DNA from 3 places in the Cytobacillus sp. FSL R5-0569 genome. Region 2 is predicted to be linked to each of the others. Evidence: a T-box and tRNA genes for the amino acid it is inferred to sense, from the RefSeq annotation. Region 2 holds a T-box; the other regions hold tRNA genes.
What was found. The T-box of region 2 lies ahead of ileS (isoleucine--tRNA ligase). A T-box ahead of a tRNA ligase gene usually reads a tRNA of that ligase, here a tRNA-Ile.

Region 1: it has a tRNA-Ile gene. The T-box ahead of ileS (isoleucine--tRNA ligase) is inferred to sense a tRNA for this amino acid. The anticodon was not compared.
Region 3: it has a tRNA-Ile gene. The T-box ahead of ileS (isoleucine--tRNA ligase) is inferred to sense a tRNA for this amino acid. The anticodon was not compared.

What each region holds. Positions count from the first base shown of each region.
Region 1 is NZ_JBBOWW010000001.1:7,513-18,374, reverse strand. Features, by position in the region: gene MKX78_RS00075 (D-alanyl-D-alanine carboxypeptidase family protein) at 1-876, opposite strand, end outside; gene guaB (IMP dehydrogenase) at 1,166-2,629, opposite strand; gene MKX78_RS00065 (YaaC family protein) at 2,743-3,717, shown strand; rRNA gene rrf (5S ribosomal RNA) at 3,787-3,903, opposite strand; rRNA gene MKX78_RS00055 (23S ribosomal RNA) at 4,134-7,066, opposite strand; tRNA gene MKX78_RS00050 (tRNA-Ala) at 7,320-7,395, opposite strand; tRNA gene MKX78_RS00045 (tRNA-Ile) at 7,411-7,487, opposite strand; rRNA gene MKX78_RS00040 (16S ribosomal RNA) at 7,587-9,135, opposite strand; gene gyrA (DNA gyrase subunit A) at 9,618-10,862, opposite strand, start outside.
Region 2 is NZ_JBBOWW010000001.1:1,845,659-1,856,520, forward strand. Features, by position in the region: gene ftsA (cell division protein FtsA) at 1-95, shown strand, start outside; gene ftsZ (cell division protein FtsZ) at 253-1,419, shown strand; gene spoIIGA (sigma-E processing peptidase SpoIIGA) at 1,790-2,710, shown strand; gene sigE (RNA polymerase sporulation sigma factor SigE) at 2,749-3,468, shown strand; gene sigG (RNA polymerase sporulation sigma factor SigG) at 3,614-4,393, shown strand; gene MKX78_RS09695 (YlmC/YmxH family sporulation protein) at 4,748-5,026, shown strand; gene pgeF (peptidoglycan editing factor PgeF) at 5,086-5,904, shown strand; gene MKX78_RS09705 (YggS family pyridoxal phosphate-dependent enzyme) at 5,909-6,586, shown strand; gene MKX78_RS09710 (cell division protein SepF) at 6,602-7,093, shown strand; gene MKX78_RS09715 (YggT family protein) at 7,101-7,367, shown strand; gene MKX78_RS09720 (YlmH family RNA-binding protein) at 7,545-8,321, shown strand; gene MKX78_RS09725 (DivIVA domain-containing protein) at 8,466-8,981, shown strand; T-box leader at 9,056-9,307, shown strand; gene ileS (isoleucine--tRNA ligase) at 9,405-10,862, shown strand, end outside.
Region 3 is NZ_JBBOWW010000001.1:93,245-104,106, forward strand. Features, by position in the region: rRNA gene MKX78_RS00455 (16S ribosomal RNA) at 1-473, shown strand, start outside; rRNA gene MKX78_RS00460 (23S ribosomal RNA) at 800-3,732, shown strand; rRNA gene rrf (5S ribosomal RNA) at 3,808-3,924, shown strand; tRNA gene MKX78_RS00470 (tRNA-Val) at 3,934-4,009, shown strand; tRNA gene MKX78_RS00475 (tRNA-Thr) at 4,027-4,102, shown strand; tRNA gene MKX78_RS00480 (tRNA-Lys) at 4,110-4,185, shown strand; tRNA gene MKX78_RS00485 (tRNA-Leu) at 4,195-4,279, shown strand; tRNA gene MKX78_RS00490 (tRNA-Gly) at 4,298-4,372, shown strand; tRNA gene MKX78_RS00495 (tRNA-Leu) at 4,379-4,467, shown strand; tRNA gene MKX78_RS00500 (tRNA-Arg) at 4,477-4,553, shown strand; tRNA gene MKX78_RS00505 (tRNA-Pro) at 4,558-4,634, shown strand; tRNA gene MKX78_RS00510 (tRNA-Ala) at 4,652-4,727, shown strand; rRNA gene MKX78_RS00515 (16S ribosomal RNA) at 4,911-6,459, shown strand; tRNA gene MKX78_RS00520 (tRNA-Ile) at 6,559-6,635, shown strand; tRNA gene MKX78_RS00525 (tRNA-Ala) at 6,651-6,726, shown strand; rRNA gene MKX78_RS00530 (23S ribosomal RNA) at 6,986-9,918, shown strand; rRNA gene rrf (5S ribosomal RNA) at 9,994-10,110, shown strand; gene MKX78_RS00540 (CtsR family transcriptional regulator) at 10,360-10,821, shown strand; gene MKX78_RS00545 (UvrB/UvrC motif-containing protein) at 10,849-10,862, shown strand, end outside.

The DNA of each region.
Region 1 (10,862 bases), 1.8 Mb from region 2:
AGAGAACGCGTAATCAAACATTTTCTTTGTTTCGTCGAATCTAGCTTGATTATAACCAGAATCGCCGCCACCTTTAGCATTCATAACAACTGTTACATATCTTTTTCCATCACGTTCAGCTGTTCCTGTAAAAGAAGAACCTGCAAAATCAGTTGTCCCTGTCTTTAACCCATCTACACCTTCATAGCCGTAGACCAGTTCAGGTAACATCCAGTTCCAATTTTCCATATCAATTTTATCTTCAGTGCCTTCTCTAAATGTTTTTCTAGGAATGCTTGCTGTTTCTAAAACTTGAGGAAAATCCGTGAGGAGCGTTGTCGCTAGTTTAGCTGTTGCTCTAGCAGACATCACATTTTCTTCATCTTCATTACCTGTCGAATGGTAACCTTTTAAATCCTTGTTATTTAAACCAGAAGAATTGACGAATTTATAATCTTCTAACCCTAATTCCTCTGCTTTTTCATTCATCATTTGCACAAAGTTCTTTTCAGATCCAGCAATTGTCTCAGCAATGGCAATTGTTGCTCCATTTGCGGAATAAATAGTCATTGCTTCAAATAATTCCTTAATGCTGTATGTCCCATCTCTTCTAAGAGGAACATTCGAAAGCGCTGTGTCATGAGACACTTTCCAAACGTACTCACTTACAGCATACTCTTGATCCCATGATACTCGACCTTCATCAATAGCTTCTAATAAAAGATACTCGGTCATCATTTTTGACATACTTGCAATACCAAGCACCTTATCAATGTTTTTCCCGTATAAAACTCTACCTGTTTCTGCATCTACTAGAATAGCTGCATCTGCATTAATATTAAGTATATCTTCTTTTGCACTTGCTTTATGTACATTTGGAAGAATGCCTAACACCATAATCAACACCAAGAAACTTGCAACAACTTTACGATATCCTTTTCTTCTCAATTCCAAAGCCCTCCAACTTTTTTTTCAGCTTTTGTTATTTTATCATAAGATGTCCTTCATGGATACAAACAACCTTTTCCTAATCTTGGCGTTTTCATGAACATCCCTTTTCTTTCTCTATTCCTTAGGTCAATCCGCCTGAGAAAACATTGTGCGTTTTGCTAACAATGACGAAAGTCTGATATCTTTCCAGGCAAAAAAAAGTAAGAGGACCAGCCCTCTTACTTTTTAAAAAAAATTATAATGAATAATTTGGTGCTTCTTTCGTAATTTGGATATCATGTGGGTGACTTTCTTTAAGACCAGCACCTGTCATACGGATAAACTGTGCATTTTCTCTTAAGAATTCTAAATTTGCTGCCCCGCAGTAACCCATACCAGAGCGAACGCCACCAACTAACTGATAAATCGTATCTGCTAATGAACCTTTAAATGGAATACGTCCTTCAATGCCTTCTGGAACGAATTTCTTATTATCTTCTTGGAAGTAACGATCCTTTGATCCTTTTTCCATAGAAGTAACGGATCCCATTCCACGATAAACTTTAAATTGACGTCCTTGGAAAATTTCAGTTTCACCTGGACTTTCAGATACACCAGCTAACATACTTCCTAGCATAACTGCATGTCCACCAGAAGCTAATGCTTTCACGATATCTCCTGAATACTTAATCCCACCATCAGCGATAATCGCTTTACCATGTTTACGTGCTTCTGTTGCACAATCATATACCGCTGTAATTTGTGGCACGCCAACACCTGCTACCACACGAGTTGTACAAATAGATCCAGGTCCAATACCTACCTTTACAACATCAGCTCCAGCTTCAAACAATGCACGTGTACCTTCAGCAGTAGCTACATTACCTGCTACAACTGTCAGGTCAGGGTATTTGTCTTTAATTTCTTTTACTGTATTAATAACGCCCGCTGAGTGGCCGTGAGCCGTATCGACTACTACTACATCAACTTGAGCTTTAACAAGTAACTCTAATCTTTTCATTGTATCTTTTGTTATACCGATTGCTGCACCAGCAAGTAAACGACCTTGTGCATCTTTCGCTGAGTTAGGGAACTCAATGACTTTTTCAATATCTTTAATAGTAATAAGTCCTTTTAAAACACCATTATCATCAACAAGAGGTAATTTCTCAATTTTATACTTTTGCAGAATTTTTTCTGCTTCTTGTAGCGTTGTACCTACTGAAGCAGTTACTAAGTTTTCTTTCGTCATTACATCAGAGATCTTAATAGAGAAATCTTGAATGAAACGAAGGTCACGGTTTGTAATAATACCAACAAGTTTTTGTTCGTCAAGATTATTTACAATTGGAACACCTGATATACGATATTTGCCCATTAAATGTTCAGCATCATACACTTGTTGTTCGGGAGTAAGGAAAAACGGATCAGAAATAACGCCACTCTCAGAGCGTTTGACTTTATCAACTAAATCTGCCTGTTGCTCAATGGACATGTTTTTGTGAATAATACCTAATCCACCCTGGCGTGCCATTGCAATAGCCATTTCAGCTTCAGTTACTGTATCCATACCAGCACTGATAATTGGAACATTCAATTTTACCTTTTCAGACAGTCTCACCGACAAATCGACATCTTTCGGCAATACCTCAGATTTAGCAGGGACAAGTAGTACATCATCAAAAGTTAAACCTTCTTTTTCAAATTTAGTTTCCCACATTTTTTTGACCTCCTGAACATGAAAATATTATTAGTAGGTTATCAATTGGACAAAATACTGTCAAGGACACTGCTATAAGTTGGATTTTTCAGATTATTTGGAGGTTGTATATTTTGAAGCATTCTTACAACAATTGGCAATCATATTTACCCTTTTTTTCAACAGAAACAACCAAAGCATTTTTAGAAAAAAGTTATCAAAACGAAGGAATTGAACAAGCATCACAAAAGAGTTTTGAAAATACTTATCCGTTTATATATTACATTGAACACGGTAAGGTTTACTATGAACAAGCCGCCGCTGCCCCGTTAATCATTAAACCTATTCTTTATTTCTACGGCCTAGTTCATCTAATAAAAGCTTGTATTTTAACTATTGACCCTCTTTATCCAGATACGACCTCCGTACTGGCTCATGGTGTTTCGACAAGAAAAAAGAAAAAGCAGCAATACCTCTTTTTAAAAGATGAAGTGAAACTACAAAAGAGTGGCTTATTTCCATATATGGCAGAAAAAATGTTCCATATGAAACATCTAGAAGGGGATAAATTTTATATGGTTGATTTATTGAGACAAATCCCAGAGATGGAAATAATGTTTCAGTCTATCCAAAAAGAAAAAACATTTATTGATATAAAAAAAGAAAAAGATAACTTCTTTGTCCCAATAACCATTCTTAATCATTATCATATGACTGAATCGAGATTTTCTACTTTTCTTTCCGAAAAACTACAAGTGGATAAAAAGGATATTCTCTATACGAAGGAACATATAAAATTTCCTCAAAACAAAGAGATCAATCGATATTTCAAATATAATATTGTAAATAAAAATTATTCATTACCTATCGAAAGAAGTCCATTAAATGATTATCCAGAATTATTTTCCCATTACTTATTACTCTATAATTTAAGCATGATTGCAAGATATGAAACAGAATGGTGGAATGAATGCATTAAGTTAATGACAAATAATGATTATCCATTTATTCACCAGTTCCTCGATTTGACGGAACAGAAAAGCCCATTTCTCATTTATAATTTTCTTGAATCAAGAAAATTTCATTGCCAAGGAAATAAAAAGAGATGATAGAAGATTCACATTGGAAATAAAAAATCACAAAAAAGAGCACATACAAATGATGTGCTCTTTTATCTTGCCCGGCAACGTCCTACTCTCACAAGGGGACAGCCCCTAACTACCATCGGCGCTGAGAAGCTTAACTTCCGTGTTCGGTATGGGAACGGGTGTGACCTTCTCGCTATCGCCACCGGACTATGAAATTGTAAGGGAATCGTTCCCTCAAAACTAGGTAATGTTGAAGAAGATATTTATTGAGTAATCGCCTATGCGTTGCTGACGCGACTACTTACGTAGTGCTGTCTAGCTGCGGCGCCTAGGTGCTCGAGGTCATAAGCCAAATTTGTCATGAGGTTAAAGAACAACCTCCTGTCAAATTTGGCTTATGCTTGTCGCACCTGGGCAAGGCGCCTCCGCATTTCGAATTGGTTAAGTCCTCGATCGATTAGTATTAGTCAGCTACATGTGTCGCCACACTTCCACCTCTAACCTATCAACCTGATCATCTTTCAGGGATCTTACTAGCTTGCGCTATGGGAAATCTCATCTCGAGGGGGGCTTCATGCTTAGATGCTTTCAGCACTTATCCCTTCCGCACATAGCTACCCAGCGATGCCTTTGGCAAGACAACTGGTACACCAGCGGTGCGTCCATCCCGGTCCTCTCGTACTAAGGACAGCTCCTCTCAAATTTCCTGCGCCCACGACGGATAGGGACCGAACTGTCTCACGACGTTCTGAACCCAGCTCGCGTACCGCTTTAATGGGCGAACAGCCCAACCCTTGGGACCGACTACAGCCCCAGGATGCGATGAGCCGACATCGAGGTGCCAAACCTCCCCGTCGATGTGGACTCTTGGGGGAGATAAGCCTGTTATCCCCGGGGTAGCTTTTATCCGTTGAGCGATGGCCCTTCCATGCGGAACCACCGGATCACTAAGCCCGACTTTCGTCCCTGCTCGACTTGTAGGTCTCGCAGTCAAGCTCCCTTGTGCCTTTACACTCTACGAATGATTTCCAACCATTCTGAGGGAACCTTTGGGCGCCTCCGTTACTCTTTAGGAGGCGACCGCCCCAGTCAAACTGCCCACCTGACACTGTCTCCCATCCCGATAAGGGATGTGGGTTAGAATTTCAATACAGCCAGGGTAGTATCCCACCGACGCCTCCACCGAAGCTAGCGCTCCGGCTTCTAAGGCTCCTACCTATCCTGTACAAGCTGTACCAAAATTCAATATCAGGCTACAGTAAAGCTCCACGGGGTCTTTCCGTCCTGTCGCGGGTAACCTGCATCTTCACAGGTACTATAATTTCACCGAGTCTCTCGTTGAGACAGTGCCCAGATCGTTACGCCTTTCGTGCGGGTCGGAACTTACCCGACAAGGAATTTCGCTACCTTAGGACCGTTATAGTTACGGCCGCCGTTTACTGGGGCTTCGATTCAAAGCTTCGCGTGAGCTAACCTCTCCTCTTAACCTTCCAGCACCGGGCAGGCGTCAGCCCCTATACTTCGCCTTGCGGCTTCGCAGAGACCTGTGTTTTTGCTAAACAGTCGCCTGGGCCTATTCACTGCGGCTCATCAAGGCTTTAACACCCTAATGAGCACCCCTTCTCCCGAAGTTACGGGGTCATTTTGCCGAGTTCCTTAACGAGAGTTCTCTCGCTCACCTTAGGATTCTCTCCTCGCCTACCTGTGTCGGTTTGCGGTACGGGCACCTTATTCCTCGCTAGAGGCTTTTCTTGGCAGTGTGGAATCAAGAACTTCGGTACTAAATTTCCCTCGCTATCACAGCTCAAGGTATGTGACCATGGGATTTGCCTCATGGTCCCTCTAACTGCTTAGACGCACATCCAATAGTGCGCTTACCCTATCCTCCTGCGTCCCCCCATCACTCAAACAGAATACGGTGGTACAGGAATATCAACCTGTTGTCCATCGCCTACGCTTTTCAGCCTCGGCTTAGGTCCCGACTAACCCTGAGCGGACGAGCCTTCCTCAGGAAACCTTAGGCATTCGGTGGATGGGATTCTCACCCATCTTTCGCTACTCATACCGGCATTCTCACTTCTAAGCGCTCCACCAGTCCTTACGGTCTAGCTTCAACGCCCTTAGAACGCTCTCCTACCACTGAACATCAACGATGTTCAATCCACAGCTTCGGTGATACGTTTAGCCCCGGTACATTTTCGGCGCGGAGTCACTCGACCAGTGAGCTATTACGCACTCTTTAAATGGTGGCTGCTTCTAAGCCAACATCCTGGTTGTCTAAGCAACTCCACATCCTTTTCCACTTAACGTATACTTTGGGACCTTAGCTGGTGGTCTGGGCTGTTTCCCTCTTGACTACGGATCTTATCACTCGCAGTCTGACTCCCATGGATAAATCTTTGGCATTCGGAGTTTGTCTGAATTCGGTAACCCGATGAGGGCCCCTAGTCCAAACAGTGCTCTACCTCCAAGATTCTTACGCATGAGGCTAGCCCTAAAGCTATTTCGGAGAGAACCAGCTATCTCCAAGTTCGATTGGAATTTCTCCGCTACCCACACCTCATCCCCGCACTTTTCAACGTACGTGGGTTCGGGCCTCCATCCAGTGTTACCTGGACTTCACCCTGGACATGGGTAGATCACCTGGTTTCGGGTCTACGACCACATACTCATTCGCCCTATTCAGACTCGCTTTCGCTACGGCTCCGTCTGTCCAACTTAACCTCGCATGTAATCGTAACTCGCCGGTTCATTCTACAAAAGGCACGCTATCACCCATTAACGGGCTCTAACTACTTGTAGGCACACGGTTTCAGGATCTCTTTCACTCCCCTTCCGGGGTGCTTTTCACCTTTCCCTCACGGTACTGGTTCACTATCGGTCACTAGGGAGTATTTAGCCTTGGGAGATGGTCCTCCCTGCTTCCGACGGGATTTCTCGTGTCCCGCCGTACTCAGGATCCACTCTGGAGGGAACGAAGTTTCAACTACAGGGCTTTTACCTCCTATGGCGGGCCTTTCCAGACCTCTTCGTCTATCTCGTTCCTTTGTAACTCCGTATAGAATGTCCTACAACCCCAAGAGGCAAGCCTCTTGGTTTGGGCTAATCCCGTTTCGCTCGCCGCTACTCAGGGAATCGCGTTTGCTTTCTCTTCCTCCGGGTACTTAGATGTTTCAGTTCCCCGGGTCTGCCTTCCATACCCTATGTATTCAGGTATGGATCCTATCCCATAACGGATAGGGGGTTTCCCCATTCGGAAATCTCCGGATCAAAGCTTACTTACAGCTCCCCGAAGCATATCGGTGTTAGTCCCGTCCTTCATCGGCTCCTAGTGCCAAGGCATTCACCGTGCGCCCTTATTAACTTAACCATTGTTCGGCTTGCGATAAGCTACGCATTTCGGCGTCAGCTCACTCGTCAACATCCTCATGTGCACAAGACGCACACTCCGGTGTTTCCTAGCTCGCTTCCTTGAACTGCTTGCTTCTCACAACCCTCACGGTTGTATGTTTTTAAAAAAAGTTTAGTATCTCTACTCTATTATATAGAGAGAAAATAACTAAGGTGGCGATTACTCGGTAATCTTCTTCATTACATTATCTAGTTTTCAAAGAACAATTTGTTGGTGGAGCCTAGCGGGATCGAACCGCTGACCTCCTGCGTGCAAAGCAGGCGCTCTCCCAGCTGAGCTAAGGCCCCGTATTAAAGTTAAAATGGTGGGCCTAAATGGACTCGAACCATCGACCTCACGCTTATCAGGCGTGCGCTCTAACCAGCTGAGCTATAGGCCCACATAACTTCACGGTAAAGTATTTAATCATATCAAAGAGATTGCACTCTCAAAACTGAACGAACAGTCTAACATCAAGTTAATTCCGTATATTCCTTAGAAAGGAGGTGATCCAGCCGCACCTTCCGATACGGCTACCTTGTTACGACTTCACCCCAATCATCTGTCCCACCTTAGGCGGCTGGCTCCAAAAGGTTACCCCACCGACTTCGGGTGTTACAAACTCTCGTGGTGTGACGGGCGGTGTGTACAAGGCCCGGGAACGTATTCACCGCGGCATGCTGATCCGCGATTACTAGCGATTCCGGCTTCATGTAGGCGAGTTGCAGCCTACAATCCGAACTGAGAATGGTTTTATGGGATTGGCTAAACCTCGCGGTCTTGCAGCCCTTTGTACCATCCATTGTAGCACGTGTGTAGCCCAGGTCATAAGGGGCATGATGATTTGACGTCATCCCCACCTTCCTCCGGTTTGTCACCGGCAGTCACCTTAGAGTGCCCAACTAAATGCTGGCAACTAAGATCAAGGGTTGCGCTCGTTGCGGGACTTAACCCAACATCTCACGACACGAGCTGACGACAACCATGCACCACCTGTCACTCTGTCCCCCGAAGGGGAAAGTCCTATCTCTAGGATTGTCAGAGGATGTCAAGACCTGGTAAGGTTCTTCGCGTTGCTTCGAATTAAACCACATGCTCCACCGCTTGTGCGGGCCCCCGTCAATTCCTTTGAGTTTCAACCTTGCGGTCGTACTCCCCAGGCGGAGTGCTTAATGCGTTTGCTGCAGCACTAAAGGGCGGAAACCCTCTAACACTTAGCACTCATCGTTTACGGCGTGGACTACCAGGGTATCTAATCCTGTTTGCTCCCCACGCTTTCGCGCCTCAGCGTCAGTTACAGACCAGAAAGTCGCCTTCGCCACTGGTGTTCCTCCAAATCTCTACGCATTTCACCGCTACACTTGGAATTCCACTTTCCTCTTCTGCACTCAAGTTCCCCAGTTTCCAATGACCCTCCACGGTTGAGCCGTGGGCTTTCACATCAGACTTAAGGAACCGCCTGCGCGCGCTTTACGCCCAATAATTCCGGACAACGCTTGCCACCTACGTATTACCGCGGCTGCTGGCACGTAGTTAGCCGTGGCTTTCTGGTTAGGTACCGTCAAGGTACCGGCAGTTACTCCGATACTTGTTCTTCCCTAACAACAGAGTTTTACGATCCGAAAACCTTCATCACTCACGCGGCGTTGCTCCGTCAGACTTTCGTCCATTGCGGAAGATTCCCTACTGCTGCCTCCCGTAGGAGTCTGGGCCGTGTCTCAGTCCCAGTGTGGCCGATCACCCTCTCAGGTCGGCTACGCATCGTCGCCTTGGTGAGCCGTTACCTCACCAACTAGCTAATGCGCCGCGGGCCCATCTGTAAGTGATAGCAGAACCATCTTTCAATCTAATTATATGTATAAATAGATATTATCCGGTATTAGCCCCGGTTTCCCGGAGTTATCCCAGTCTTACAGGCAGGTTGCCCACGTGTTACTCACCCGTCCGCCGCTAATCTTTGGGAGCAAGCTCCCTCAGATCCGCTCGACTTGCATGTATTAGGCACGCCGCCAGCGTTCGTCCTGAGCCAGGATCAAACTCTCCAATAAAGTGTTTGATTAGCTCGTTTGCACCTGTGGTGCTTTGTTGCTGATAAATCAGCTTTTTTTAGAATTACGCTTGACGTTTTATGTTCGTTCAGTTTTCAAAGAACAATCTCGTTCGCTTCAGAAGCGACTTTATTAATATAACATATCGTGTCATCTGAGTCAACATCTTTTTTTGATGTCAATCAATCTTTCATGTCTTCCTCTTGCTGACTTGAATAAGTATATCAGCAGTAACCACTATTTGCAAGCATTATTCATCAATTATTTTTATAAAATAATTTATTGACCATTTCATTCATAGTTAACACCAAAAAATACTTCCATTGATACTCCTAAAAGAATCTATAAACCCCTATTAGTATAGTCTGTAGTAGTGTGCTAAAGGTAGTCATTAAAATTATCTCATCCTAATAAAAAAGCCGAACACAATTCAATTTTGAAACTTGAATTGTGTCGGCACTCATTTGATTTAAACGATTTGTTTATTCTCTTTCATCTTCACTGTCGATAGATCCTTCAGGCAATTCCTCTGCAGTTTCAAGTGGCTTTGCTCGCTCTTCTCCATCTTTTTCTTCTTCCTTTTCAACCTTTGCTACAGTAGAGACGAATTCATTCACACTTTCATCGATTCGAATAAGTCTTACACCTTGCGTGTTTCTTCCCATAGTTGAAATATCTTCTACTCCCATACGGATAATGACACCGCCAGTAGTAATCAACATGATGTCTTCCTCACCACGTACAGCTTTCATCGTAACGAGATCACCAGTTTTTTCAGTAATATTGGCCGTTTTAATTCCTTTACCACCACGACCCTGAATACGATAATCATCAGCTGGTGTTTGTTTACCATAACCTTTTTTCGTAACTACTAGAATGTTGTCCCCTTCTTCTAGAACTTCCATTCCAACCACTTCATCTTCTTCACTCAGAGTGATCCCTTTTACACCAGTAGCTGTACGTCCCATAGAACGGACCGCATCTTCAGGGAAACGAATAAGGAGACCATTTTTTGTACCGATGATAATTTCTTTATCTCCATTTGTAAGACGTACAGAGATTAATTCATCTTCTTCTTTTAAACCTAAAGCAATTAAACCGTTTGTACGGATATGAGCAAATGAAGATAACGGTGAACGTTTAGAAATGCCTCGTTTTGTTGTGAAGAACAAGAACCAATCATCCACAAAATCCTCTATCGGAATAACAGCATTAATCCATTCATCCTTTTCAATACCTAACAAGTTAATGATAGGAATCCCCTTCGCTGTTCTACTAAATTCAGGAATTTCATACCCTTTAGCTTGATACACTTTTCCTTTATTCGTAAAGAAAAGGAGATGATCATGCGTTGAGGTAGTCAATAGGTGTTCAACAAAATCATCTTCATTTGTTCCCATTCCTTGTATCCCTTTTCCACCTCGTTTTTGGGCACGATAAGTAGATACCGGTAATCGCTTAATATAGCCTTTATGTGTAAGTGTAATAACAATGTTCTCTTGAGGAATCAAATCTTCATCTTCTAGATGCTCAAGACCACCGGAAACAATTTCTGTACGGCGTTCATCATTAAAACGGTCTTTTAGTTCTGTAAGTTCTTCGCGAATAATGTCTAATACTTTTTCATCACTTGCTAAGATTGCTTTTAAATCTGCAATTAATTGAATAAGACTAGCATATTCTTCTTCGATTTTCTCACGCTCTAAACCAGTTAAACGCTGTAGACG
Region 2 (10,862 bases):
AAAAGCAAACACAGCCGAAGAAAAGCACAGAAAAAGAGCCGGAACAAAAAGTGACATCAAGAGTTAAAAAGTTCCTTGGATACTTTTTCGAGTAGCAAAAACAAAACAATGTATTGTAATAGATTAATAGCAAGGCAGATTGTAAATTTACAGTAGATGTGAGTTAGCTATTAAACAGTTAATCATCAAGATAAATGAGCGAATCGAAAAAAAGGTGTTCTTAGGAATATCGACGAATTAGGAGGATTTGTCATGTTGGAATTTGATACGAATTTAGATTCATTAGCAACGATAAAAGTAATTGGAGTTGGTGGCGGAGGAAATAACGCCGTTAACCGCATGATTGAGCATGGTGTACAAGGTGTTGAATTTATTGCAGTGAATACAGATGCTCAAGCGCTAAACCTATCCAAAGCCGAAGTGAAGATGCAAATTGGTGGTAAATTGACAAGAGGACTCGGTGCAGGTGCCAATCCAGAAGTAGGAAAAAAGGCAGCTGAAGAAAGTAAAGAGCAAGTAGAAGAAGCATTAAAAGGTGCAGATATGGTATTTGTTACTGCTGGAATGGGCGGAGGAACAGGTACAGGTGCTGCTCCTGTTATAGCTCAAATCGCACGTGATTTAGGCGCTTTAACAGTGGGTGTTGTGACAAGACCTTTTACATTTGAAGGTCGTAAACGTTCTACTCAAGCAGCTGGTGGAATAGCTTCTATGAAAGATGCTGTGGATACATTGATTGTTATCCCTAATGATCGTTTATTAGAAATTGTAGATAAAAGTACACCGATGCTTGAAGCATTCCGTGAAGCAGATAATGTTCTTCGCCAAGGTGTTCAAGGTATTTCAGATTTGATTGCCACACCTGGTTTGATTAACTTGGACTTCGCTGATGTAAAAACAATTATGTCCAATAAAGGTTCTGCACTTATGGGAATCGGATTAGCTGCAGGAGAAAATCGAGCAGCAGAAGCTGCCAAGAAGGCCATCTCTTCTCCATTATTAGAAAAGTCTATTGATGGTGCGCAAGGGGTTCTAATGAATATTACAGGCGGATCAAACTTAAGCTTGTATGAAGTACAAGAAGCAGCAGATATTGTTGCATCAGCATCAGATCAAGATGTTAATATGATCTTTGGTTCTGTTATCAATGAGGATTTGAAGGATGAGATTGTTGTAACAGTTATCGCGACTGGCTTCAATGAAGAAGTTATTCAAACAAAGCCATCAAAGCCTGCATTCGGCCAGAATAAAGGAAATATTGGTGTCGGATCACAGGTGCAAAAGCGTGAAACGTATCGTGAACGTGAGCGGGAAGAAGCTGCCACACATGAGCAGCCATCAAGGAATACAGCAAAGGAACATCCAGAAGATACATTAGATATCCCAACATTTTTAAGAAACCGTAACCGCAGAAGATAATTCAATTTGTGTAAGAAAGCCAATGTCCTTAAGTTTAAGGACATTGGCTTTTTTTTGTTTTAAAAGAAGAATGCCCCACAAATATATGTACGATTAGTAAAATACTATTCTATATTTATGTTAATCAAAGATAAGAACTCACTAAAAAGTTAGTAACATTAAAAACTTCCCCATTTTCATCATTTTCCCCACGTGAGACAGACCGCAAAAAACTGACAAAAAAAGAAAAGAATAGTGAAAATTTCTGCTGTTTTACCAACAGAAAGTGACATCTTTATCTTGATGAATAGGCTATACTTTTTTTAGCACATCAATAAGACAGCCACCCATAAGAATATACATTGTTAGTTTTAGGGGGGAAGAAGGCAGATTGGCCATTTATTTAGATATTATTTGGGCATTAAATTTGTTGTTTGATAGTCTTCTCCTATATTTAACGTCTATTCTTCTGAAAATCGAAGTTAAATTATGGAGAATAGCCACAGGAGGTTTGGTAGGCTCAATAATAATCTTATTATCCATTACACCGATTCATGCATACTCCAGTCATCCAATAGGTAAGTGGTTATTTTCTATTTTCATGGTTTTTATTGTATTTGGTTTTAGAAGATTAACTTTTTTTATTAAAGCGTTAAGTACATTTTATGCAGTAACCTTTTTAATCGGTGGTAGTTTAATTGCTGTTCATTATTTTATTCAATTTGATTTAGATCTAACATCAACCGTGATGCTTGCATCCGTAAAGGGCTTTGGTGACCCTATTAGCTGGCTATTCGTATTATTAGGTTTCCCTATTGCCTGGCATTTTTCAAAGAAAAATTATGATTCTATTGAAATGACCAAGATCAATTATGAGTCGAATGTAAATGTGCAAATTCAACTAAAAGGCGAAACCTATGAGTTCCAAGGTCTAATAGATAGTGGTAATCAGCTTTACGATCCATTAACAAGAGTACCTGTGATGATTGTTTCGATTGACCAGCATAAAGAGTCTTTTCCAGAAGCGATTACAACAATGGCAAAAGATCCAGATGGTGCGATAGAAGGCAGGTGGGAAATCCCGAACGATTGGATGTCAGTTGTCCGAGTGATCCCTGCAAAAGTGGTCGGTAACGATAATCAAATGCGACTTGCCCTCAAACCAGAGAAGATTACTTTGGTTAAAGATAATGAAGTCATTGCAGTGGATAAAGGGTTAATTTCATTTACTATGCAAAAATTGTCCCCAGAGAATCGCTTTCAATGTATTGTACATCCAAAAATGTTAACAGGTGCAAAGAAGGTTAGTTAAAGTGCATGAGAAATAAACCATTATAGGGAGGAGAAAGAGTGCGTAAACTTAAATTTCGCTTATCATATTATTGGTATAAGCTTTTAATGAAATTAGGTTTAAAGACAGATGAAATATATTATATAGGTGGTAGCGAAGCTCTTCCCCCGCCACTTAGTAAAGAAGAAGAAGCAATATTGTTAAACAAGCTTCCTAAAGGAGATCAAGCAGCAAGGTCAATTTTAATTGAACGGAATTTGCGTTTAGTAGTGTATATTGCACGCAAGTTTGAGAATACAGGCATTAATATTGAAGATCTCATTAGTATAGGAACAATTGGCTTAATAAAGGCAGTTAATACTTTTAATCCGGAGAAAAAAATCAAACTGGCTACATATGCCTCACGATGTATTGAAAATGAGATATTAATGTATTTACGTAGAAATAACAAAATTCGCTCGGAAGTTTCGTTTGATGAACCACTTAATATTGATTGGGATGGGAATGAATTATTATTATCAGATGTTCTTGGCACAGAGGAAGATATAATCACTAAGGATTTAGAAGCAAATGTCGATAAAAAGCTCTTAATCAAAGCACTTCATCAATTATCTGATAGAGAAAAACAGATCATGGAATTGCGTTTTGGACTTGGTGAGGATGAGGAAAAAACACAAAAAGATGTTGCTGATATGCTTGGGATTTCTCAATCCTATATTTCAAGATTAGAAAAAAGAATCATTAAACGTTTGAAAAAAGAATTCAATAAAATGGTGTAAAAAAATTTTTTTCGTCGTTGAAATATCTGTTAAATAAAGGATATTTCTTTTTTTTGCATTTTATGCGCATTTTTCTTGTGCATATTTTTCCTTCTCGCGGAGATACTGATTTTTGTACAGCAGCTCCTGTGAGGAGGGAATGGGATTGACTCGAAATAAAGTAGAAATTTGCGGAGTAGATACATCAAAGCTTCCAGTACTAAAGAACGAAGAAATGAGAGCACTCTTCAAGCAAATGCATAATGGAGATATATCAGCAAGGGAGAGCCTAGTAAATGGGAACCTCCGACTCGTTTTAAGTGTCATTCAACGGTTTAATAATAGGGGTGAATTTGTTGATGACTTATTTCAAGTTGGCTGTATCGGTCTTATGAAATCTATTGATAATTTTGATTTAAGCCAAAATGTAAAATTCTCCACTTATGCTGTTCCTATGATTATTGGAGAAATCCGTAGATATTTACGCGATAATAATCCAATAAGGGTATCTCGTTCCTTACGTGATATCGCCTATAAAGCCTTGCAGGTAAGAGAACGCCTAATGAGTAAAACTTCAAAAGAACCAACAGCTGAAGAGATTGCGAAAGAGTTGGATATTCCGCATGAAGAAATTGTTTTCGCCCTTGATGCAATACAAGATCCTGTATCACTTTTTGAGCCTATTTATAATGACGGCGGCGACCCAATCTTTGTAATGGATCAACTCAGTGATGAAAAGAATAAGGATATTCAATGGGTGGAAGAACTTGCACTAAAAGAAGGCATGAGACGCCTGAATGATCGAGAAAAAATGATATTACGCAAAAGGTTTTTTCAAGGAAAAACACAAATGGAAGTTGCTGAAGAAATTGGTATTTCTCAGGCTCAGGTCTCACGCTTAGAAAAAGCAGCTATTAAACAAATGAATAAAAATATTCAAAGCTAATATGCCAGGAGAGTTTGACACAAATGTGTTAAGCTCTTTTTTTATATAGATGTGAGTGCTAATCCAAAAAAGATCCTTCTGTTAGAGCTTGCATAGCATAAGAGGAAATGTAAGAAATCTCATAGGAAATACACACAAATAGGTAAAACTGGATACAAATATTTGTTTTATATAAACGGACAAAAGCAGAAGAACTATTACGCAAAAAAGTAGGATACACCTACAATAAATGCTTGCTTGACAAATATTATAAGTAAACATCTTGAGATCCACTTAGTCTCAAATCACACCAAATATGAACTCGGTATTTTTAATCTTTCTCAACATATATTGTATTAAAAGGAGGCGTTTAAAATGATGAGGATCTCAAGCTTTCAAATGAAAGATGTTATTAATGTTGCAGATGGTAAGAAGTTAGGATTTATTAGTGATATTGATATCGATGTAGCAACTGGGAAAATAGACTGTATTTTCATTAGTCAACAAAACAAAATGCTTCCTTTTTTTAATAAGCTGGAGGATATTGTGATTGAATGGGGCGATATTTTAAAGATTGGGGAGGACGTGATCCTTGTCCGTTTTCCTCATCAATATCAATTAAATGAACCAAAAGAAGAATATAGCAATCGATAGTTATAGCTGTAAACCTTAATCGCAATATGGTAAACTAAAGAAAAAAATGGGGAAAGTGTATGGAGCCATTTCAATTAACGAATGAAAAATATTTGATTATAAAACATTGGTTTGAAAAATATGGACTTACCTGTGGGTTTACAACTAAAAATGATGGGTATAGTGACAAAGCTTACACATCGCAAAACTTTGGCTTTCATGTAGGTGACCAACAAGTGCATGTTATTCAAAATCGAATAGCATTAGCACAAGAATTACAATTTCCGTTAGAGAATTGGGTGGGAGCAGAACAAACTCATGGTGTTCATATTGAATATGTTCAAACTAAAGATAGAGGTAAGGGCGCAAAAGAGTATGATACATCATTTGCTGCTACAGACGCCTTGTTTACAGATGAAAAAGATTTATTATTAACCATGTGTTACGCAGACTGTATTCCCCTATATTTCTTTCATCCAAAGAGTCAGCATATGGCTGTTGCTCATGCAGGATGGAAAGGGACGGTCTTTGAAATCGCTAAAAATGCGATTGATGCCTTCCGTGAAAAAGGAATTCATCCACAAGAGGTCGAAGTTGTTATAGGCCCGGGTATATGTCGTTCTTGTTATATTGTAGATAATTATGTAATTAACAAAGTGAACGATTGCCTAGGAGAAATAGCTCCTAGTGTATATAATGAAATAGCTAAAGGTCAATATCAATTAGATTTAAAACGATGTAATCAGCTCATATTGCAGAAATATGGTGTTTTACGAGATAATATTCATACTACTGAATATTGTACAAGCTGTCATGAATCCTTGTTTTTTTCACACCGAAGAGATGACGGAAAAACGGGTAGATTGATGAGCTTTATTGGTTTGCGTGAGGAGGAATAGCATCTTGAATGTACAAACAAACCTAGAGAATATACAGGAAAATATACAAGCTGTTTGTGAGAAAGTTAATCGTTCTAGTGATGAAGTGAAAATTATCGCTGTGACAAAATATGTATCAACAGAAAGAGCGCAGGAGGCAATTGCAGCGGGGGTTAATAACCTTGGGGAAAATCGCGATGAAGGCCTATTAGAAAAACAAGCTGTCATTAAAAATGGGGCTGTTTGGCATTATATCGGAAGCTTACAATCTAGAAAAGTAAAAAATATCATCAATAAAGTGGATTATATCCATTCATTAGATCGCATATCTCTTGCAAAAGAGATTGAAAAGCGAGCGAATAAACCAATTAAATGCTTTGTACAAGTTAATGTGTCTGGAGAAGATTCGAAGCAAGGGTTATCCAAAGAAGAAATCATTCCTTTTGTTAAATCACTGTCAGATTTTAAACAAATAGAAGTAGTTGGTCTTATGACAATGGCACCATTTACAAGTGATGAGACAGTATTAAGAAATTGTTTTCGAAATTTGAAGTTGATTCAGAAAGAAGTATTATCCCTTCAATTATCTCATGCACCGTGTAAAGAATTATCAATGGGGATGTCCAATGATTATCAAATTGCTATTGAAGAAGGGGCAACAATGGTCCGTATAGGAACGGCTTTAGTTGGAAAAGAAAAGTAAGGAGGCTAGGTGCAGATGAGTATAAAATCAAAGTTTAAATCATATTTCTTTTTAGATGACGAAGAAGACAACTATGAGACAAGAGAAGATGATTACGCTAATAGTAGGGATCGTAAAGAAGAGCAAGAAACAACCTCTGTGCGGACTTCTCAAAGGCAGCACGCTGCAACAAAACAAAATGTCGTAAGTTTACAATCCGTTCAAGGACAAGGCGGTCAGCAAAAATCATCAAAAGTTGTCCTTGTGGAGCCACGGGTCTATGCTGAAGCTCAAGAAATTGCTGATCAATTGAAGAATAGAAAAGCAGTTGTGGTTAATCTCCAAAGAATTGATAAAAGCCAGGCAAAGCGCATTGTTGATTTTTTAAGTGGAACTGTGTATGCCATTGGTGGAGATATACAAAAAATTGGAATGGACATCTTTTTATGTACACCTGAAAACGTTGAAGTATCTGGGAATATTTCACAAATGATTCAGGAACATGAAGAAGAAAACTCGAGGTGGTAAATTAAATATGGCAACTTTATTTTCGATTATTATAACAGCCGTGGAGATTTATTCATGGGCATTGATTATATACATACTCATGTCATGGTTTCCGAATGCAAGAGAATCTAGTATTGGGCAAATGTTAACAAAAATTTGTGAACCATTTCTTGAACCATTTAGACGTGTCATTCCGCCAATTGGTGGGATGTTAGATATTTCGCCGATTGTAGCGATATTAGTATTAAATTTAGCTACATCCGGAATAAGACAAATATTTTTTTGGATGATGTAAAAAATACGAGCTAATGCTTAGCTCGTATTTTGTTTTTATCAATAACAAATCATCGGATTCTAAGACAGTTGTAAAACAAATAAAAAAATAAATGTTATACTATTATACAATTGTAAACATAGGGGTAAGCGAGAAATTAGGCATTTCTTGCCTAACCAGTTTTAAAGGAGTAAGCTAATGTCAAATATATATCAACATTTTCGTATGGAAGAGAGAGAGTTTATTGATCAAGTGTTAAGTTGGCGACAAACGGTTGAACAAACGTATGCGCCTAAGCTTACAGATTTTCTCGATCCAAGGGAACAAGATATTTTACACACCATCATTGGTTCTCAAAGTGATGTGCGCGTCCAATTTGACGGTGGACATAGAAACGCTGAAAGAAAACGCGCGCTTATTTTTCCTGATTATTTTATACCGGAAATGGACGATTTTCGCTTAGAGTTATACCAAGTAAATTATCCGCATAAATTCGTATTAATCGAGCATCCCCAAGTACTTGGAAGCCTGATGTCACTCGGATTGAAAAGAAGTAAATTTGGAGATATTTTGTTTGAAGGTCATACGATACAAGTAATTGTCTCTAAGGAAGTATCCTCTTATATTTCTATGCAATTAGAATCTGTTGGGAAAGCTTCTGTTCAACTTGAAGAAAAGCCATTTTCATCTGTTATCGATGCAAAAGAGCAGTGGCAAGAAAAAGTTTTTACAATGTCATCCTTAAGACTTGATACGCTTATTGCATCGATTTATAATTTTTCTAGACAAAAGGCGCAACAACTCATTTCTGCAAAAAAAGTAAAAGTAAATTGGGCAATGAAAGAAAATGTAGCATTCGATTGCCGTGAGAGTGATACAATTTCAGTAAGAGGCTATGGGCGCTGTAAGGTTATTGCGATAGAGGGAAAAACGAAGAAAGAAAAATGGAAAGTAGTTGTCGGTATACAAAAATAATCTTTTTTAGCTATAATGATTATAGTGTTTTACCGATATAAAATTGAAAGTGTATCGAATTTTATGCAGGAATCTGCAAGAAACTGTCGAATTACATGTTAACAAATGTACATAATTTGACCAACTGATCTAGGAGGTGGCCTTATGCCATTAACACCATTAGATATTCATAACAAAGAGTTCAGCAAAGGTTTTCGTGGATATGATGAAGATGAAGTAAATGAGTTTTTAGATCAAGTGATTAAAGACTATGAAATCATTATTCGTGAGAAGAAGGAATTAGAAGAGCGTTTAAACGACTTAAATGAAAGAGTCGGACATTTTAATACGATTGAAGAGACGTTAAATAAGTCGATTGTTGTTGCGCAAGAAGCTGGCGAAGAAGTGAAGCGAAACGCACAGAAAGAGGCAAAGTTAATTATTCGGGAAGCGGAGAAAAACGCCGATAGGATTGTGAATGAATCATTATCTAAAGCAAGGAAGATTGCGCTAGATATAGAAGATTTGAAAAAGCAATCGAAAGTATTTAGAAATCGTTTTAAAATGTTAATTGAAGCCCAATTAGATATGCTTCAGAATGATGACTGGGACCACTTAATGGAATATGAGCTAGATACAACAGAATTAAAGTCTACAAAAGAAGAAGAGTCTAGAGTATAAGATACTTTTATCTTTTAAGATGAACGACGACTTGACGAAGTTGTATCCTATCGCATATAATCTAGAAAAAACATGATAAAACGATGACAGGGATAGTAGCATTCTATCTTACTTAAAAGAGTGGATTTCCACTTCAGCGATTCAGGGAAGGTGAAAGCCTGATATTAAGGAGAAGAATTTGAACATCACCCTTGAGTTCCTTACTTGAGCTAAAAAGTTAGAGTAAGGCGTAGACGTTCACGTTACGAATTGATTTTTGAGCGGATAGGAAATTTCTCTATCTACAAGGGTGGTACCGCGGGAATATATAACCTCTCGTCCCTTTTTTGGGATGAGGGGTTTTTTGTGTTTTTTCCGAGTACCTTATGTATGAACGCTACTTTGGTCATAATGTTATGTAGTATGTTGAGGAGGAAATGAGCTATGGATTACAAAGATACTTTATTAATGCCTAAAACAGATTTCCCAATGAGAGGAAATCTGCCAAAAAGAGAACCTGAAATGCAAACAGAATGGAATGAACAAGATATTTATGCAAAAGTGCTTGAGCGCACGAAAAATCAACCGTTGTTTGTCCTGCATGACGGTCCTCCTTATGCGAATGGCGATCTTCATATCGGACATGCGTTAAATAAAATTTTAAAAGACTTCATTAACCGCTATAAGTCAATGAGTGGTTACCATGCACCATATGTACCTGGTTGGGATACGCATGGATTACCCATTGAACAAGCGTTAACGAATAAAGGTGTAAAACGTAAAGAAATGACGGTAGCAGAATTCCGTAAGCTTTGTGAAGAATATGCGTACGGTCAAATCGAAAATCAACGTGAACAATTCATGCGATTAGGTGTTCGTGGAGATTGGGAAAATCCCTATATTACATTAAAACCTGCCTATGAGGCCCAACAAATCAAAGTTTTTGGTGAGATGGCGAAGAAAGGTTATATCTATAAAGGGAAGAAACCTGTATACTGGTCACCATCATCTGAGTCTGCATTAGCTGAAGCTGAGATTGAATATAAAGATAAGCAATCCGCTTCCATTTATGTAGGATTTAAAGTGAAAGATGGCAAAGATGTTTTAACTGATGACGTACGTATTGTTATTTGGACAACTACTCCTTGGACAATGCCAGCTAACTTAGGTATTTCTGTCCACCCGAAACTAAAATATGTTGTCGTTGAAGTGGATAACGAAAAATATTTAGTAGCTGAAGACCTGCTAGCGGCTGTATCAGAAGAGATTGGCTGGGAAAATCCTAAGGTCGTTCAAACCATTCAAGGTAGTGACTTAGAATATGTGACTGCTGAACATCCATTATATGGCCGTGATTCACTTGTTATGCTAGGTGACCATGTAACTACAGACGCTGGTACTGGTTGTGTTCATACGGCTCCAGGACATGGTGAAGACGACTTTTACATCGGATCTAAATATGGTTTAGATGTATTATGTCCAGTAGATGATAAAGGGGTAATGACAGAAGAAGCGCCTGGCTTTGAAGGTCTTTTCTATGATAAGGCGAATAAACCAATCACTGAAAAATTAGAAGAAGTTGGCGCGTTATTGAAGCTTTCTTTTATCAAGCATTCTTATCCACATGATTGGCGCACAAAAAAACCAGTTATTTTCCGTGCAACGGCTCAATGGTTTGCGTCAATTAAAGATTTTAGACAGGAATTATTGCAAGCAATTAATGATACAACATTTACACCAGCATGGGGCGAAACAAGGCTTTATAATATGGTTCGTGATCGTGGCGATTGGTGTATTTCTAGGCAGCGCGCATGGGGTGTGCCAATTCCTGTATTCTATGCAGAAAATGGAGAAGAGATTATTACAGACGAAACCATTAATCATGTATCCAACCTATTTAGA
Region 3 (10,862 bases), 1.8 Mb from region 2:
CTCGTGTCGTGAGATGTTGGGTTAAGTCCCGCAACGAGCGCAACCCTTGATCTTAGTTGCCAGCATTCAGTTGGGCACTCTAAGGTGACTGCCGGTGACAAACCGGAGGAAGGTGGGGATGACGTCAAATCATCATGCCCCTTATGACCTGGGCTACACACGTGCTACAATGGATGGTACAAAGGGCTGCAAGACCGCGAGGTTTAGCCAATCCCATAAAACCATTCTCAGTTCGGATTGTAGGCTGCAACTCGCCTACATGAAGCCGGAATCGCTAGTAATCGCGGATCAGCATGCCGCGGTGAATACGTTCCCGGGCCTTGTACACACCGCCCGTCACACCACGAGAGTTTGTAACACCCGAAGTCGGTGGGGTAACCTTTTGGAGCCAGCCGCCTAAGGTGGGACAGATGATTGGGGTGAAGTCGTAACAAGGTAGCCGTATCGGAAGGTGCGGCTGGATCACCTCCTTTCTAAGGAATATACGGAATTAACTTGATGTTAGACTGTTCGTTCAGTTTTGAGAGTATAATCTCTCAATTCAATCGTTCTTTGAAAACTAGATAATGTAATGAAGAAGATTACCGAGTAATCGCCACCTTAGTTATTTTTTCTCTCTATATATTATAGATTGATTTAAAATACTAAACTTTTTTAATAAACACAACCGAGAGGGTTGTGAGAAGCAAGCAGTTCAAGGAAGCGAGCGAGGAAACACCGGAGTGTGCGTCTTGTGCACATGAGGATGTTGACGAGTGAGCTGACGCCGAAATGCGTAGCTTATCGCAAGCCGAACAATGGTTAAGTTAATAAGGGCGCACGGTGAATGCCTTGGCACTAGGAGCCGATGAAGGACGGGACTAACACCGATATGCTTCGGGGAGCTGTAAGTAAGCTTTGATCCGGAGATTTCCGAATGGGGAAACCCCCTATCCGTTATGGGATAGGATCCATACCTGAATACATAGGGTATGGAAGGCAGACCCGGGGAACTGAAACATCTAAGTACCCGGAGGAAGAGAAAGCAAACGCGATTCCCTGAGTAGCGGCGAGCGAAACGGGATTAGCCCAAACCAAGAGGCTTGCCTCTTGGGGTTGTAGGACATTCTATACGGAGTTACAAAGGAACGAGATAGACGAAGAGGTCTGGAAAGGCCCGCCATAGGAGGTAAAAGCCCTGTAGTTGAAACTTCGTTCCCTCCAGAGTGGATCCTGAGTACGGCGGGACACGAGAAATCCCGTCGGAAGCAGGGAGGACCATCTCCCAAGGCTAAATACTCCCTAGTGACCGATAGTGAACCAGTACCGTGAGGGAAAGGTGAAAAGCACCCCGGAAGGGGAGTGAAAGAGATCCTGAAACCGTGTGCCTACAAGTAGTTAGAGCCCGTTAATGGGTGATAGCGTGCCTTTTGTAGAATGAACCGGCGAGTTACGATTACATGCGAGGTTAAGTTGGACAGACGGAGCCGTAGCGAAAGCGAGTCTGAATAGGGCGAATGAGTATGTGGTCGTAGACCCGAAACCAGGTGATCTACCCATGTCCAGGGTGAAGTCCAGGTAACACTGGATGGAGGCCCGAACCCACGTACGTTGAAAAGTGCGGGGATGAGGTGTGGGTAGCGGAGAAATTCCAATCGAACTTGGAGATAGCTGGTTCTCTCCGAAATAGCTTTAGGGCTAGCCTCATGCGTAAGAATCTTGGAGGTAGAGCACTGTTTGGACTAGGGGCCCTCATCGGGTTACCGAATTCAGACAAACTCCGAATGCCAAAGATTTATCCATGGGAGTCAGACTGCGAGTGATAAGATCCGTAGTCAAGAGGGAAACAGCCCAGACCACCAGCTAAGGTCCCAAAGTATACGTTAAGTGGAAAAGGATGTGGAGTTGCTTAGACAACCAGGATGTTGGCTTAGAAGCAGCCACCATTTAAAGAGTGCGTAATAGCTCACTGGTCGAGTGACTCCGCGCCGAAAATGTACCGGGGCTAAACGTATCACCGAAGCTGTGGATTGAACATCGTTGATGTTCAGTGGTAGGAGAGCGTTCTAAGGGCGTTGAAGCTAGACCGTAAGGACTGGTGGAGCGCTTAGAAGTGAGAATGCCGGTATGAGTAGCGAAAGATGGGTGAGAATCCCATCCACCGAATGCCTAAGGTTTCCTGAGGAAGGCTCGTCCGCTCAGGGTTAGTCGGGACCTAAGCCGAGGCTGAAAAGCGTAGGCGATGGACAACAGGTTGATATTCCTGTACCACCGTATTCTGTTTGAGTGATGGGGGGACGCAGGAGGATAGGGTAAGCGCACTATTGGATGTGCGTCTAAGCAGTTAGAGGGACCATGAGGCAAATCCCATGGTCACATACCTTGAGCTGTGATAGCGAGGGAAATTTAGTACCGAAGTTCTTGATTCCACACTGCCAAGAAAAGCCTCTAGCGAGGAATAAGGTGCCCGTACCGCAAACCGACACAGGTAGGCGAGGAGAGAATCCTAAGGTGAGCGAGAGAACTCTCGTTAAGGAACTCGGCAAAATGACCCCGTAACTTCGGGAGAAGGGGTGCTCATTAGGGTGTTAAAGCCTTGATGAGCCGCAGTGAATAGGCCCAGGCGACTGTTTAGCAAAAACACAGGTCTCTGCGAAGCCGCAAGGCGAAGTATAGGGGCTGACGCCTGCCCGGTGCTGGAAGGTTAAGAGGAGAGGTTAGCTCACGCGAAGCTTTGAATCGAAGCCCCAGTAAACGGCGGCCGTAACTATAACGGTCCTAAGGTAGCGAAATTCCTTGTCGGGTAAGTTCCGACCCGCACGAAAGGCGTAACGATCTGGGCACTGTCTCAACGAGAGACTCGGTGAAATTATAGTACCTGTGAAGATGCAGGTTACCCGCGACAGGACGGAAAGACCCCGTGGAGCTTTACTGTAGCCTGATATTGAATTTTGGTACAGCTTGTACAGGATAGGTAGGAGCCTTAGAAGCCGGAGCGCTAGCTTCGGTGGAGGCGTCGGTGGGATACTACCCTGGCTGTATTGAAATTCTAACCCACATCCCTTATCGGGATGGGAGACAGTGTCAGGTGGGCAGTTTGACTGGGGCGGTCGCCTCCTAAAGAGTAACGGAGGCGCCCAAAGGTTCCCTCAGAATGGTTGGAAATCATTCGTAGAGTGTAAAGGCACAAGGGAGCTTGACTGCGAGACCTACAAGTCGAGCAGGGACGAAAGTCGGGCTTAGTGATCCGGTGGTTCCGCATGGAAGGGCCATCGCTCAACGGATAAAAGCTACCCCGGGGATAACAGGCTTATCTCCCCCAAGAGTCCACATCGACGGGGAGGTTTGGCACCTCGATGTCGGCTCATCGCATCCTGGGGCTGTAGTCGGTCCCAAGGGTTGGGCTGTTCGCCCATTAAAGCGGTACGCGAGCTGGGTTCAGAACGTCGTGAGACAGTTCGGTCCCTATCCGTCGTGGGCGCAGGAAATTTGAGAGGAGCTGTCCTTAGTACGAGAGGACCGGGATGGACGCACCGCTGGTGTACCAGTTGTCTTGCCAAAGGCATCGCTGGGTAGCTATGTGCGGAAGGGATAAGTGCTGAAAGCATCTAAGCATGAAGCCCCCCTCGAGATGAGATTTCCCATAGCGCAAGCTAGTAAGATCCCTGAAAGATGATCAGGTTGATAGGTTAGAGGTGGAAGTGTGGCGACACATGTAGCTGACTAATACTAATCGATCGAGGACTTAACCAAACAGGCGATTACTCAATAAATATCTTCTTCAACATTACCTAGTTTTGAGGGAACGATTCCCTTACAATTTCATAGTCCGGTGGCGATAGCGAGAAGGTCACACCCGTTCCCATACCGAACACGGAAGTTAAGCTTCTCAGCGCCGATGGTAGTTAGGGGCTGTCCCCTTGTGAGAGTAGGACGTTGCCGGGCATACATATTGGAGGATTAGCTCAGCTGGGAGAGCATCTGCCTTACAAGCAGAGGGTCGGCGGTTCGATCCCGTCATCCTCCACCATTTTTTTGTGTTTATTTGCCGGCCTAGCTCAATTGGTAGAGCAACTGACTTGTAATCAGTAGGTTGGGGGTTCAAGTCCTCTGGCCGGCACCACTTGTACGAGCCATTAGCTCAGTTGGTAGAGCATCTGACTTTTAATCAGAGGGTCGAAGGTTCGAGTCCTTCATGGCTCACCATTTATATATGCGGGTGTGGCGGAATTGGCAGACGCACCAGACTTAGGATCTGGCGCCGCAAGGCGTGGGGGTTCGACTCCCTTCACCCGCACCATTTTTATTTTGAATATTTGCGGAAGTAGTTCAGTGGTAGAACATCACCTTGCCAAGGTGAGGGTCGCGGGTTCGAATCCCGTCTTCCGCTCCAATAAGTGCCGGGGTGGCGGAACTGGCAGACGCACAGGACTTAAAATCCTGCGGTAGGTGACTACCGTACCGGTTCGATTCCGGTCCTCGGCACCACTTATTGATGCGCCCGTAGCTCAATTGGATAGAGCGTTTGACTACGGATCAAAAGGTTAGGGGTTCGACTCCTCTCGGGCGCGCCATAAACGGGAAGTAGCTCAGCTTGGTAGAGCACTTGGTTTGGGACCAAGGGGTCGCAGGTTCGAATCCTGTCTTCCCGACCATTTTTATTACTCTTTTTGGGGCCTTAGCTCAGCTGGGAGAGCGCCTGCTTTGCACGCAGGAGGTCAGCGGTTCGATCCCGCTAGGCTCCACCAAAAACATTTTAAAAAAGTTATTGACATAACAAGTTAAGATGTTGTATGATTATAAAGTCGCTTCTAAAGCGAATGAGATTGTTCTTTGAAAACTGAACGAACGTAAAACGTCAAGCGTAATTCTAAAAAAGCTGATTTATCAGCAACAAAGCACCATAGGTGCAAATGAGCTAATCAAACACTTTATTGGAGAGTTTGATCCTGGCTCAGGACGAACGCTGGCGGCGTGCCTAATACATGCAAGTCGAGCGAATCTGAGGGAGCTTGCTCCCAAAGATTAGCGGCGGACGGGTGAGTAACACGTGGGCAACCTGCCTGTAAGACTGGGATAACTCCGGGAAACCGGGGCTAATACCGGATAATATCTATTTATACATATAATTAGATTGAAAGATGGTTCTGCTATCACTTACAGATGGGCCCGCGGCGCATTAGCTAGTTGGTGAGGTAACGGCTCACCAAGGCGACGATGCGTAGCCGACCTGAGAGGGTGATCGGCCACACTGGGACTGAGACACGGCCCAGACTCCTACGGGAGGCAGCAGTAGGGAATCTTCCGCAATGGACGAAAGTCTGACGGAGCAACGCCGCGTGAGTGATGAAGGTTTTCGGATCGTAAAACTCTGTTGTTAGGGAAGAACAAGTATCGGAGTAACTGCCGGTACCTTGACGGTACCTAACCAGAAAGCCACGGCTAACTACGTGCCAGCAGCCGCGGTAATACGTAGGTGGCAAGCGTTGTCCGGAATTATTGGGCGTAAAGCGCGCGCAGGCGGTTCCTTAAGTCTGATGTGAAAGCCCACGGCTCAACCGTGGAGGGTCATTGGAAACTGGGGAACTTGAGTGCAGAAGAGGAAAGTGGAATTCCAAGTGTAGCGGTGAAATGCGTAGAGATTTGGAGGAACACCAGTGGCGAAGGCGACTTTCTGGTCTGTAACTGACGCTGAGGCGCGAAAGCGTGGGGAGCAAACAGGATTAGATACCCTGGTAGTCCACGCCGTAAACGATGAGTGCTAAGTGTTAGAGGGTTTCCGCCCTTTAGTGCTGCAGCAAACGCATTAAGCACTCCGCCTGGGGAGTACGACCGCAAGGTTGAAACTCAAAGGAATTGACGGGGGCCCGCACAAGCGGTGGAGCATGTGGTTTAATTCGAAGCAACGCGAAGAACCTTACCAGGTCTTGACATCCTCTGACAATCCTAGAGATAGGACTTTCCCCTTCGGGGGACAGAGTGACAGGTGGTGCATGGTTGTCGTCAGCTCGTGTCGTGAGATGTTGGGTTAAGTCCCGCAACGAGCGCAACCCTTGATCTTAGTTGCCAGCATTCAGTTGGGCACTCTAAGGTGACTGCCGGTGACAAACCGGAGGAAGGTGGGGATGACGTCAAATCATCATGCCCCTTATGACCTGGGCTACACACGTGCTACAATGGATGGTACAAAGGGCTGCAAGACCGCGAGGTTTAGCCAATCCCATAAAACCATTCTCAGTTCGGATTGTAGGCTGCAACTCGCCTACATGAAGCCGGAATCGCTAGTAATCGCGGATCAGCATGCCGCGGTGAATACGTTCCCGGGCCTTGTACACACCGCCCGTCACACCACGAGAGTTTGTAACACCCGAAGTCGGTGGGGTAACCTTTTGGAGCCAGCCGCCTAAGGTGGGACAGATGATTGGGGTGAAGTCGTAACAAGGTAGCCGTATCGGAAGGTGCGGCTGGATCACCTCCTTTCTAAGGAATATACGGAATTAACTTGATGTTAGACTGTTCGTTCAGTTTTGAGAGTGCAATCTCTTTGATATGATTAAATACTTTACCGTGAAGTTATGTGGGCCTATAGCTCAGCTGGTTAGAGCGCACGCCTGATAAGCGTGAGGTCGATGGTTCAAGTCCATTTAGGCCCACCATTTTAACTTTAATACGGGGCCTTAGCTCAGCTGGGAGAGCGCCTGCTTTGCACGCAGGAGGTCAGCGGTTCGATCCCGCTAGGCTCCACCAACAAATTGTTCTTTGAAAACTAGATAATGTAATGAAGAAGATTACCGAGTAATCGCCACCTTAGTTATTTTTTCTCTCTATATATTATAGATTGATTTAAAATACTAAACTTTTTTAATAAACACAACCGAGAGGGTTGTGAGAAGCAAGCAGTTCAAGGAAGCGAGCGAGGAAACACCGGAGTGTGCGTCTTGTGCACATGAGGATGTTGACGAGTGAGCTGACGCCGAAATGCGTAGCTTATCGCAAGCCGAACAATGGTTAAGTTAATAAGGGCGCACGGTGAATGCCTTGGCACTAGGAGCCGATGAAGGACGGGACTAACACCGATATGCTTCGGGGAGCTGTAAGTAAGCTTTGATCCGGAGATTTCCGAATGGGGAAACCCCCTATCCGTTATGGGATAGGATCCATACCTGAATACATAGGGTATGGAAGGCAGACCCGGGGAACTGAAACATCTAAGTACCCGGAGGAAGAGAAAGCAAACGCGATTCCCTGAGTAGCGGCGAGCGAAACGGGATTAGCCCAAACCAAGAGGCTTGCCTCTTGGGGTTGTAGGACATTCTATACGGAGTTACAAAGGAACGAGATAGACGAAGAGGTCTGGAAAGGCCCGCCATAGGAGGTAAAAGCCCTGTAGTTGAAACTTCGTTCCCTCCAGAGTGGATCCTGAGTACGGCGGGACACGAGAAATCCCGTCGGAAGCAGGGAGGACCATCTCCCAAGGCTAAATACTCCCTAGTGACCGATAGTGAACCAGTACCGTGAGGGAAAGGTGAAAAGCACCCCGGAAGGGGAGTGAAAGAGATCCTGAAACCGTGTGCCTACAAGTAGTTAGAGCCCGTTAATGGGTGATAGCGTGCCTTTTGTAGAATGAACCGGCGAGTTACGATTACATGCGAGGTTAAGTTGGACAGACGGAGCCGTAGCGAAAGCGAGTCTGAATAGGGCGAATGAGTATGTGGTCGTAGACCCGAAACCAGGTGATCTACCCATGTCCAGGGTGAAGTCCAGGTAACACTGGATGGAGGCCCGAACCCACGTACGTTGAAAAGTGCGGGGATGAGGTGTGGGTAGCGGAGAAATTCCAATCGAACTTGGAGATAGCTGGTTCTCTCCGAAATAGCTTTAGGGCTAGCCTCATGCGTAAGAATCTTGGAGGTAGAGCACTGTTTGGACTAGGGGCCCTCATCGGGTTACCGAATTCAGACAAACTCCGAATGCCAAAGATTTATCCATGGGAGTCAGACTGCGAGTGATAAGATCCGTAGTCAAGAGGGAAACAGCCCAGACCACCAGCTAAGGTCCCAAAGTATACGTTAAGTGGAAAAGGATGTGGAGTTGCTTAGACAACCAGGATGTTGGCTTAGAAGCAGCCACCATTTAAAGAGTGCGTAATAGCTCACTGGTCGAGTGACTCCGCGCCGAAAATGTACCGGGGCTAAACGTATCACCGAAGCTGTGGATTGAACATCGTTGATGTTCAGTGGTAGGAGAGCGTTCTAAGGGCGTTGAAGCTAGACCGTAAGGACTGGTGGAGCGCTTAGAAGTGAGAATGCCGGTATGAGTAGCGAAAGATGGGTGAGAATCCCATCCACCGAATGCCTAAGGTTTCCTGAGGAAGGCTCGTCCGCTCAGGGTTAGTCGGGACCTAAGCCGAGGCTGAAAAGCGTAGGCGATGGACAACAGGTTGATATTCCTGTACCACCGTATTCTGTTTGAGTGATGGGGGGACGCAGGAGGATAGGGTAAGCGCACTATTGGATGTGCGTCTAAGCAGTTAGAGGGACCATGAGGCAAATCCCATGGTCACATACCTTGAGCTGTGATAGCGAGGGAAATTTAGTACCGAAGTTCTTGATTCCACACTGCCAAGAAAAGCCTCTAGCGAGGAATAAGGTGCCCGTACCGCAAACCGACACAGGTAGGCGAGGAGAGAATCCTAAGGTGAGCGAGAGAACTCTCGTTAAGGAACTCGGCAAAATGACCCCGTAACTTCGGGAGAAGGGGTGCTCATTAGGGTGTTAAAGCCTTGATGAGCCGCAGTGAATAGGCCCAGGCGACTGTTTAGCAAAAACACAGGTCTCTGCGAAGCCGCAAGGCGAAGTATAGGGGCTGACGCCTGCCCGGTGCTGGAAGGTTAAGAGGAGAGGTTAGCTCACGCGAAGCTTTGAATCGAAGCCCCAGTAAACGGCGGCCGTAACTATAACGGTCCTAAGGTAGCGAAATTCCTTGTCGGGTAAGTTCCGACCCGCACGAAAGGCGTAACGATCTGGGCACTGTCTCAACGAGAGACTCGGTGAAATTATAGTACCTGTGAAGATGCAGGTTACCCGCGACAGGACGGAAAGACCCCGTGGAGCTTTACTGTAGCCTGATATTGAATTTTGGTACAGCTTGTACAGGATAGGTAGGAGCCTTAGAAGCCGGAGCGCTAGCTTCGGTGGAGGCGTCGGTGGGATACTACCCTGGCTGTATTGAAATTCTAACCCACATCCCTTATCGGGATGGGAGACAGTGTCAGGTGGGCAGTTTGACTGGGGCGGTCGCCTCCTAAAGAGTAACGGAGGCGCCCAAAGGTTCCCTCAGAATGGTTGGAAATCATTCGTAGAGTGTAAAGGCACAAGGGAGCTTGACTGCGAGACCTACAAGTCGAGCAGGGACGAAAGTCGGGCTTAGTGATCCGGTGGTTCCGCATGGAAGGGCCATCGCTCAACGGATAAAAGCTACCCCGGGGATAACAGGCTTATCTCCCCCAAGAGTCCACATCGACGGGGAGGTTTGGCACCTCGATGTCGGCTCATCGCATCCTGGGGCTGTAGTCGGTCCCAAGGGTTGGGCTGTTCGCCCATTAAAGCGGTACGCGAGCTGGGTTCAGAACGTCGTGAGACAGTTCGGTCCCTATCCGTCGTGGGCGCAGGAAATTTGAGAGGAGCTGTCCTTAGTACGAGAGGACCGGGATGGACGCACCGCTGGTGTACCAGTTGTCTTGCCAAAGGCATCGCTGGGTAGCTATGTGCGGAAGGGATAAGTGCTGAAAGCATCTAAGCATGAAGCCCCCCTCGAGATGAGATTTCCCATAGCGCAAGCTAGTAAGATCCCTGAAAGATGATCAGGTTGATAGGTTAGAGGTGGAAGTGTGGCGACACATGTAGCTGACTAATACTAATCGATCGAGGACTTAACCAAACAGGCGATTACTCAATAAATATCTTCTTCAACATTACCTAGTTTTGAGGGAACGATTCCCTTACAATTTCATAGTCCGGTGGCGATAGCGAGAAGGTCACACCCGTTCCCATACCGAACACGGAAGTTAAGCTTCTCAGCGCCGATGGTAGTTAGGGGCTGTCCCCTTGTGAGAGTAGGACGTTGCCGGGCAATATAAAAGAGCACATCATTTGTATGTGCTCTTTTTTGTCGTGCTATAATGAATTCGTTTATTTAAATGGACAAATAACATCTACACAATCTAAACATAATATAAATTTAATGAATGAACCTATATTTCATACGTTTGAGATTTAGAAAAAAAGGGGAAAATTAATAATACTACTTCGTTGCAACATTTCACACAAATCATGTATAATTTATGTCAAATATAGTCAAAGTCAGATAGGGGGAGGCCGGGTGAAAAATATATCAGATATTATTGAAAAATATCTTAAAGAAGTCTTGGAACTTAGCGAAAGGGAAATTGTTGAAATTAAGCGGAGCGAGATCGCTGATAAATTTCAATGTGTCCCATCTCAAATAAATTACGTCATAAATACTCGGTTTACAGTTGAAAAAGGCTATGCTGTCGAAAGTAAACGTGGCGGTGGTGGTTATATAAGAATCACCAAAGTGCAAGCTTATGATTATGTTGATTTAATTAATCAATTGATTAGGATTGTACGTGATCGTATTTCACAAAATAGTGCTGAAAATATTATAAACAGATTAGTTGAAGAAGAGATTATTACTACTCGAGAAGCGAAGATTATGTTAAGTGTCATTGACCGTTCAGTTCTTTACTTAGAGTTACCCTATAGGGATGAGTTAAGAGCAAGGATGCTTGTTGCGATGCTAAATACATTGAAATATAAGTAGGCTGTAAAGTATGGAGGGGTGAAACAGATGATATGCCAAGA